DNA from 2 places in the Cronobacter universalis NCTC 9529 genome. Region 1 is predicted to be linked to the other one. Evidence: predicted binding sites of a transcription regulator. Region 1 holds the regulator's gene; the other holds the start of a gene.
What was found. The regulator Fur, encoded in region 1, represses iron uptake genes when iron is present. The targets are predictions, from matches to a motif close to ATAATAATGAGAACNACTATCAA.

Region 1 (4,604 bases):
CAGACCGACCGGCGCCCTCGCGCGCCGGATGCGTTGGCGCGCTTCGCTGCCTCATGTATGATGGCGCGCTGAAATACCGCCGGGCTCCGCCACGGCAGCCTGTTTCCCCTGTCTATACTCATACCATGGCAAAAGAACAAACGGACCGCACAACGCTCGATCTCTTCGCGGATGAACGCCGTCCGGGCAGACCGAAAACCAATCCGCTGTCGCGCGACGAACAGCTGCGCATCAATAAGCGCAACCAGCTTAAACGTGACAAAGTTCGCGGGCTTAAGCGCGTGGAGCTGAAGCTGAACGCCGACGCGGTAGACGCGCTGAACCATCTCGCGCAGGCGCGCAATATCAGCCGCAGCGAGCTGATAGAAGCGATGCTGCTCGCGCAGCTGAAAGCCTTGCAGGAGTAAGGTCTGGTCTGAATTTTACCCAAAAGGACGGGGCAATGTAGCAGAGAGTGCACCCGGCGCCTGATACCGTTTCCGCACCCTCTTTTGTTCTGCTATGATTGCCCTATCTGTGGGCGTTATGCCAGCACCATCACATTTAGATTCAAGAGGTTATTCTTCTTATGGCAATCGTAGGCATCTTTTTCGGCAGCGACACCGGCAATACCGAAAATATCGCAAAAATTATCCAGAAACAGCTCGGGAAAGACGTTGCTGAAGTGCATGACATTGCCAAAAGCAGCAAAGAAGATCTGGAAGCATTCGATATTCTTCTGCTTGGCATCCCGACCTGGTATTACGGCGAAGCGCAGTGCGACTGGGATGATTTCTTCCCGACGCTCGAAGAAATTGACTTCAACGGCAAGCTGGTAGCTCTCTTCGGCTGTGGCGACCAGGAAGATTACGCAGAATACTTCTGCGACGCGCTGGGCACCATTCGCGACATTATCGAGCCGCGCGGCGCGACCATCGTTGGCCACTGGCCGACCGAAGGCTACCACTTTGAAGCCTCCAAGGGCCTGGCGGACGACGATCACTTCGTCGGTCTCGCGATTGACGAAGACCGCCAGCCGGAGCTGACCGCGGAACGCGTTGAAAAATGGGTCAAACAGGTTTCCGAAGAGCTACATCTGCAGGAAATCATCAACGCCTGATGATAAGCGGCGCGGGCACCGTTCCGCGCCGTTTGATAGATAAAAGCAATGAAAATAATTGCTACAAATTTTTAACTTTCCCTCACTACGCTGTACAATAGCTTCCTTAATTATCAGGCCCTCCACGTAAAAAACGCTGGCTGGCCCACGATTTTTAAGCTCTTTTTTGCCGGACGCTTGCGGTTTTCATTTAGGCATGTCAGTTCTATAATGAGACGCATTCATCTTCGGCGTATCCGATGTATCGCTCCCTTCCGGAGCGAGTCGTTAAGCAACAGGACAGATTCCGCATGACTGACAACAATACCGCATTAAAGAAGGCCGGCCTGAAAGTCACGCTTCCTCGATTAAAAATCCTCGAAGTGCTGCAGGAACCGGTCAATCATCATGTCAGTGCGGAAGACCTCTATAAGCGTCTGATTGACATGGGTGAAGAGATTGGCCTTGCCACGGTCTATCGCGTACTTAACCAGTTCGATGATGCCGGCATCGTCACTCGCCACAACTTCGAAGGCGGCAAATCCGTTTTCGAGCTGACGCAACAGCATCATCACGATCATCTGATTTGCCTCGATTGCGGCAAAGTGATCGAGTTCAGCGATGACTCCATTGAAGCCCGTCAGCGTGAGATCGCCACGCGTCACGGCATCCGCCTGACCAACCACAGTCTCTATCTGTATGGTCACTGCGCGGACGGCGACTGCCGCGAAAACGAACACGCCCACGAGGCTGGCGGGAAATAACACTCGCACACTGCATCATCCAGGCCGACATCTGTCGGCTTTTTTATTGCCTGAAAACGCTGCTCCGAAAATAGAAATGTATTTTTTTAGATAGAGTTAAATAGTGATAGTGTTTTAATACAGCGCACAATGCTTAATTAAACCACATATATTTTATTAAATTGAAATTCAGAAAAGATAAATATCTTTGCCGCTCAATCGCTTAGGCATCAGATTATCCCTGTTTGTTCTTTTATCTCTCCTGCGCCTTATTGCAGCAATAAAAATCCATCCATTAAGATACAGCAACGATTTAATTTTATTTTATATAAGGTAACCCATATGGTCTTACCCCCTAAACCGCTTGCTGAGATTTACCGTATCGCGGATATTTTCAATAGCTATGGTAGCTGGTCTCGTGCGGAAAAAAATACGCTCATCCCCCTGCGGGACGGGGAGATCTGCATCATTCGCGGCGGTCAGTTCTCTCTGATGCGCCAGAGCGACCGGCTGCTTCTGGAAAAAAGCAGCGCGCCCTCCGTCCTTGGTCTCGCCAGGAATTTAGGTAAATCCCAATTCGCAAAATTACAGGCTGATTCTGAATGTCATTATCAGTTAATTCCTTTTGATTATTTCATGCAGGAAATTGAGAAAAATCACTGTCAGTTACATCTGCTTATTTTGTCTTCATGGATTATTAATACGCTTTGCTATCGCGAAGAAATTATGATCGGCAGAAACAGCTTCAGTATGATTAAAGCCAATATTGATTGCCTGGCGGCGATGGATGAGTTCATGCGCAACCGCATTAACGTGGCGGATTATATTGTTAAAAAAACTAATCTTTCCCGTAGCATGGTGATGAAAACCCTTTCTCAACTGCGCAGCGCGAAGAATATTGAGATAAGCAAAGGCAAGCTGGTCGCGGTTTACCATCTGCCTGACGCGCTGTAAGCCTTGCGTCCCTCACGAAAAAGCCAGCCCGGAGGCTGGCTTTTTAATTACGCTGCGTTATGGCTGTACGCTATCCACACGGCTGTAGCGCTTACCGTCGCTGCTGACGCTGCGCACCTGCACCGCGCCTGTGACGCGTGGCGGCTTCGCGGCGTCATAACGCAGCCAGCGCGCGCCATCGTCGGTGGAATACTCCATCGCAACGCCAGGCAGGCTGCTGTTCATCTGCAACACGCCCTCGCTAACGCGCGCGCCGGGCACCGGTAAACGGAACTGCACGCCCGCTTTTTCAAGCTTCGGCAGTTCGCGGCTGCCCGCCAGGTTCGCAAAGCGCGTCCAGTCCTCATGCAGCGCTTTCACATCCACCTGATGCGTTTCGCCGCCTTTATATTCGCGTCCTGCCTGATAATCCTGCTCCCAGGCGGCGCGATGCCAGGCGCGCTCCGCAACGGCCAGCAGACGCGGGTACATCATGTACTCCATTTGTTTATCGGTGCGCACGACTTCGCTCCAGAGCTGCGCCGAGAGGCCATACGCGCCCGGCCACGGCTTGTCGGATTTGGCGCTGAACGGATTGCCGTCGCGATCGACGGAGGTCTCGGCGTTTTGCGGCAGGTTATCCGGCGCGAAGCTGAAAATCTTGCGCTCGTCGCTGAATCGCGTACCCCAGTAGTAACCGCTCTCCGCCGGGTTTACTTCGTTCGGGAAATCGAGATAAACATAATCCGGGTTAGAGACCACCACGCGGAAACCTTTATTTGCCCAGTCGTTCGCCGTATCGAAACCACCCCAGTAGAGCGAGTCCCAGAAGTTGACGTTAACATGCGGGGTCGCGAACGCGCTGGCGTCTTTCGCGTCCTTAAGCCCGTCCTGCCACGCCTGCATGGTGTCGATGCCGTGGGCTTTGACAAGCTTGCTCACTTCCGCGCCAAAGTAGCTGGAGAGATGCTCGACATCAGCCACCACGCCGTCCTGCACCATCTTCTGACACACCGGCGAGCGCGCCCAGGGCTTGTCCTGACGGCGCTGATCGATAATTCCCTTCCCGGCCTCTGGTTTCGCTTTGTCCGTATAACCCGCCCCGAGGTAGATATTTTTCGCCTCATCGCCGCCGAAATGCCAGGTAGTGAGCGGCTGCCCGGCCTCTTTGTGCATCTGCTGGATCTCGCCAATTACTTTATCCACGAAGCGGCGCGACGAGTCGAGGCACGGGTTGAGGTAGCCGGTGCGGTTGTAGTACTGCACGCCGGTGGTGACCGACGTATCGTTAGGATCGAGCAGACGATACTGATTCGCCTCTTCGGTTTTACCGGCTTTTTGCAGCCTGTCGTAACGCGCTTCCATCGCGATCGTCGCCGCGCGGGCGTGCGCGGGCATGTCGATTTCCGGAATCACCTCTATCTGGCGCGCGGCGGCATATTTCACAATCTTAATATAATCCGCGCGGGTGAAATACCCGCTGCCGTTGTTATTCGTATCGGGCCCGGAGCCGAGCTGCGGCAGCAGGCAGGTTTTTTCGCTGAGATCGTGACAGCGCTTCGCGCCCACTTCAGTGAGCTCCGGCAAGCCCGGAATCTCGATACGCCAGCCTTCGTCATCGCTCAGATGGAAATGGAATTTATTGAGCTTATAGGCCGCCATCTGGTCAAGCAGGCGTAGCACAGCGGCTTTGGTGTGAAAGTTGCGTCCCACATCGAGTTGAATGCCGCGATAGTCAAAACGCGGCGCGTCGCTGGCTTCAAGTGTGGCGATTTGCTTCGCGCCCTCATCCGGGATCAGCGAGAGCAGCGATTGCAGACCATAAAAAACGCCGGCGCGGTCATAGCCGG
Region 2 (4,604 bases), 1.8 Mb from region 1:
GCGTCTCCAGCCGCGTAAAACAGCCGCGGGTGGTGAAACTGCGATAAGGCGACATGAAGAAAAAGCTGTCAGATGAAAGGGATGCGGCAGCGTCGCAGCGTTCCCCGGCCAGTGACGTATCCATGCGCTCCTCCTGTACCAAAAAGTGAACTGATAATTGTTATCATTTGTATTTGGAGGCGTAACCTAAGGCGAAATGACGGGGTTGTCAACCACAGGGGAGAAGTGGAGGCGAAAGCGCCGCTTGCATCCTGTCGGCAAATGATGAAAATGAGAAGCATTATTAACTCATCGTACAGGAATTGTAGCCGTGACGTTCACTTCCGCCCTGCGCGCCGTACTCGCCGCCAGCCTGCTGGTTTTAGGAATATCCTCAGTCTCACAGGCGGCGTCGTGGCCGCGTCAGGTTACCGACAGCCGCGGCGTACATACGCTTGAAAAAGCGCCGCAGCGCATTGTCTCTACCAGCGTCACGCTGACCGGTTCGTTGCTGGCGATTGACGCGCCGGTGGTGGCGAGCGGCGCGACGTCGCCAGGCAACCGCGTCGCCGACGACCAGGGGTTTCTGCGCCAGTGGGGTGATATCGCCAAAGCGCGTCATGTTGAGCGGCTGTATATCGGCGAGCCAAACGCCGAAGCCGTGGCCGCGCAGATGCCGGATCTGATTCTGGTGAGCGCCACCGGCGGCGATTCGGCGCAGGCGCTGTACGAACAGTTTTCCGCTATCGCGCCGACATTAATCATCAATTACGACGACAAAAGCTGGCAGGCGCTGTTAACGCAGCTCGGCGAGATAACAGGTCATGAGAAGCAGGCCGCCGCGCGCATCGCGCAGTTTGACCAGCAGCTCGCGCAGGCGAAAGCGCAGATGACGCTGCCGCCGCAGCCCGTGAGCGCGCTGGTTTATAACCCCGCCGCGCACGGCGCGAATCTCTGGACCGCCGAATCGGCGCAGGGGAAACTGCTCGGCCAGCTCGGCTTTACGCTCGCGCCGCCCCCTGCCGCGCACGGCCTCACCAGCATGGGCAAACGCCACGATATTATTCAGCTCGGCGGTGAAAATCTGGCGGCGGGGCTGAACGGCGAGACGCTGTTTTTGTTCGCCGCCGATGATAAAGACGCCGCGGCGCTGCTGCGCGATCCGCTGCTGGCCCACCTTCCGGCGGTGAAAAATAAACGGGTTTACGCGCTCGGCACCGAAACCTTCCGGCTCGATTACTACAGCGCCAGCCTGTTGCTGAAACGGCTTGAAGCATTGTTCAAACAGTAAAAGACGGGGCCGGATGGCCCCTTTTTTAATGCGGCGCGGGTTCCGGCGGCGGCTGGCGCAACCGGCGCAGTTCCGCCAAAAGCAGCGCCAGCGCAAGGGTAACGATCGCAAGCCCAATCCCGCCCACGCTCGCGGCGCTCACCGGCGACAGCCAGGCGCCCATACCGCCGAGCGCCGCCGCGCCGATGGCGTCGCCCGTGACGTTTTGCGCGGTCCACAGGCCGTTAATGCGCCCGAGCATGTGATCCGGCGTCCGGGTCTGGATAAGCTGGTACTGGATAAGCGAGCTCACGCCGCTCAGGTAGCCGAACAGCGTCAGGCAGATAAACGCCAGCGGCCAGAACGGCATCAGGCTGAATGCGCCGACGGCCAACAGCGCCAGCACCGAGGAAATCAGCAGCGTGCGGCCAGGGCGCGGGGCGTGCGCGAGCCCGCCGCTGGTGAGCGCCCCCAGCGCCGCGCCGAGCGGCACCGCGGCGTACAGTACGCCGATTTCGCCGCTCGCCATCTGCCAGTGGTTCGCAAGCGCGGGATAAAGCACACGCACCGCGCTCGCCATCGTCAGCAGCGCGCCGACCAGCGCCACGCCGCCCACGACCGGGCTTGCCGCAAGAAAGCGCAGCCCGTCGGCCAGCGCGCGCAGCGGATGCTGGCGTTGCATCTGCGGCGCGGGGAGCGCCGGGAGGGTGAGCAGCGGCAGGAGCGTGAGAAAAGTTCCGAGCGCCGCCAGCGCGTAGTTCCAGGCCACGCCGCCCCAGGCCAGCAGCACGCCGCCGAGTAGCGGCGAAATTACCGAGCCCAGACGCACCGTCAGCATGGTAATCGCCCCCGCCTGCATCAGGTTTTCACGCCCGACGATGGCGGGCGTCGCCGCCAGCAGCGCCGTCACGCCGATCGCCCCGAAAAACCCGTCCCATAACCCGAGCAGATAAATCGCAGTGACCGACGACGCGGGCAGCACGGCGTTGATCCACAGCCCGATAAACCCGAGGCCGCAAGTGGAACGCGCCAGCAGAATAAGCGTTTTGCGCTCATAGCGGTCGGCCAGCACGCCGCCGGTCATCAGCCCGATAAACATCGCCGCCCCGGTGAGCGTGACCGCCAGCCCCACCTGGAAGGGCGAGCCGGTGAGCGTCTGGATCTGTACCGGCACCGCCACGCCGAGCAGTCCAAGGCCGAGAATGGAGATAAAGCGCGCCAGAAAGACGGCGCGATAAGCGGGATGGGTTTTCAGTAACGAGAGGTTCAGTAACAGCGAATGTCGGTTCATTACAGGGCCTTAACGCGAATTTTCCTTGCCGGATAACGGGACGGCCATGCTAACATAGCCAGATAAGAGTGATAATAACTATCATTATCGATTCCAGGATGTGCGTTATGTCGGCCTCGCGCCTTTCCTCCAGGATGGTTGTCCTGGGGTGTCTCTTGTTACTGCTGCTGTTGATGGTCGCCCTCAGCCTGCTGGCGGGCGCCAAATCCCTGCCCTTCTCTCTCGTGATGGACGCGCTCACCGGCACCTGCCGCGAGGCGGACTGCACCATCGTGCTGGATGCGCGTCTGCCGCGCACCCTTGCGGGTATTGTCGCGGGACTGTCGCTCGGGCTTGCCGGCGCGCTGATGCAAACGCTGACCCGCAACCCGCTCGCCGACCCCGGCCTGTTAGGCGTCAATTCCGGCGCCAGTTTCGCCATTGTGCTGGGCGCGGCGCTGTGGGGCGTGAGCGATCCGCTGCATATTCTCGCGCTGGCGCTGTGCGGTGCGCTGGCCGCCACACTCGTGGTGGCGTTTACCGGCAGCGCGGGCGGCGGGCAGCTTAGCCCGGTGCGCCTGACGCTCGCGGGCGTGGCGCTGGCCGCGGTGCTGGAAGGGCTTTCCGGCGGCATCGCGCTGTTAAACCCGGTGGTGTATGACCAGCTGCGCTTCTGGCAGGCGGGCTCGCTTGATATCCGCACCCTGACGACGCTTAAAGCCATTGTGCCGGTCGTGCTCACGGGCGCGGTTATCGCGCTGCTGCTGGGGCGCGCCCTGAACAGCCTGAGCATGGGCAGCGACACGGCGACGGCGCTCGGCAGCCGCGTGGCGCGCACGCAGGTGTTCGGGCTTATCGCCATTACGCTCCTGTGCGCCAGCGCCACCGCCGTGGTCGGCCCCATCGCCTTTATCGGCCTGATGATGCCGCACTTGGCGCGCTGGCTGGTGGGCGCGGATCACCGCTGGTCGCTGCCGGTGACGCTGCTCGCCACGCCGTCGCTGCTGCTGCTCGCGGATATCATTGGCAGGCTGGTAGTGCCGGGCGAACTGCGGGTATCGGTGGTCAGCGCGTTTATCGGCGCGCCCGCGCTGATTTATCTGGTGCGCCAGCGGCGCGGCGGAGCGTCGCTATGAGATCCGTTCCCCCTCGTTTAGGGCTCTTTTGCCTGCTGATGTTGAGCCTGTGCATCGGTCTCGGCCTCTGGGCGCTGACGCAGGGCGCGGTAACGCTTGAAGCCCGTAAGGTGCTGGAGGCGCTGACCGGCCACGCGCCGCGCAATGTTGCGCTTATCGTCACCGAATGGCGGCTGCCGCGCGTGGCGATGGCGCTGCTGCTGGGTGCCGCGCTCGGCGTGAGCGGCGCGATTTTCCAGTCGCTGATGCGCAACCCTTTAGGCAGCCCGGATGTGATGGGCTTTAACACCGGCGCCTGGAGCGGCGTGCTGGTGGCGATGGTGCTGGCGGGCCAGCACCAGTCCGCTATCGCGTTCACCGCCATCGCGGGCGGCACGCTGACGGCGTTTATCGTCTGGCTCCTCGCCTGGCGCAACGGCATCGACACTTTCCGGCTGATTATTATCGGCATTGGCGTGCGCGCGATGCTGGTGGCGTTCAATACGTGGCTGCTGTTGCAGGCGTCGCTTGAGACGGCGCTGTCGGCGGGCCTGTGGAACGCCGGTTCGCTGAACGGCATCACCTGGGGCAAAACGCTGCCCGCCGCCCCGCTGCTTGCGCTGGCGCTGCTGGCGAGCGCGCTGCTGGTGCGCCGGATGCGGCTTCTGGAGATGGGCGACGACAGCGCCTGCGCGCTGGGTGTGGCGGTGGAACGCTCTCGCCTGCTGCTGATGCTGACCGGCGTGGTGCTGACCGCAGGCGCGACGGCGATGGCCGGGCCGATTTCGTTTGTCGCGCTGGTGGCGCCGCATATCGCGCGTCGCTTAAGCGGCACCGCGCGCTTCGGGCTGACCCAGGCGGCGCTGTGCGGCGCGCTACTGCTGCTGGCCGCCGATCTGTGCGCGCAGTATCTGTTTACGCCTTATCAGCTGCCGGTGGGCACCGTCACCGTCTGCCTCGGCGGCATTTA

Region 2: the regulator Fur is predicted to act here: its motif matches at 2,603-2,625, upstream of entS (enterobactin transporter EntS).

What each region holds. Positions count from the first base shown of each region.
Region 1 is NZ_CP012257.1:1,305,091-1,309,694, reverse strand. It holds gene ybfE (LexA regulated protein) at 126-407, shown strand; gene fldA (flavodoxin FldA) at 569-1,099, shown strand; gene fur (ferric iron uptake transcriptional regulator) at 1,390-1,842, shown strand; gene AFK65_RS05960 (helix-turn-helix domain-containing protein) at 2,164-2,775, shown strand; gene AFK65_RS05955 (beta-N-acetylhexosaminidase) at 2,833-4,604, opposite strand, start outside.
Region 2 is NZ_CP012257.1:3,095,536-3,100,139, forward strand. It holds gene entC (isochorismate synthase EntC) at 1-124, opposite strand, end outside; gene fepB (Fe2+-enterobactin ABC transporter substrate-binding protein) at 311-1,270, shown strand; gene entS (enterobactin transporter EntS) at 1,296-2,540, opposite strand; gene fepD (Fe(3+)-siderophore ABC transporter permease) at 2,675-3,655, shown strand; gene fepG (iron-enterobactin ABC transporter permease) at 3,652-4,604, shown strand, end outside.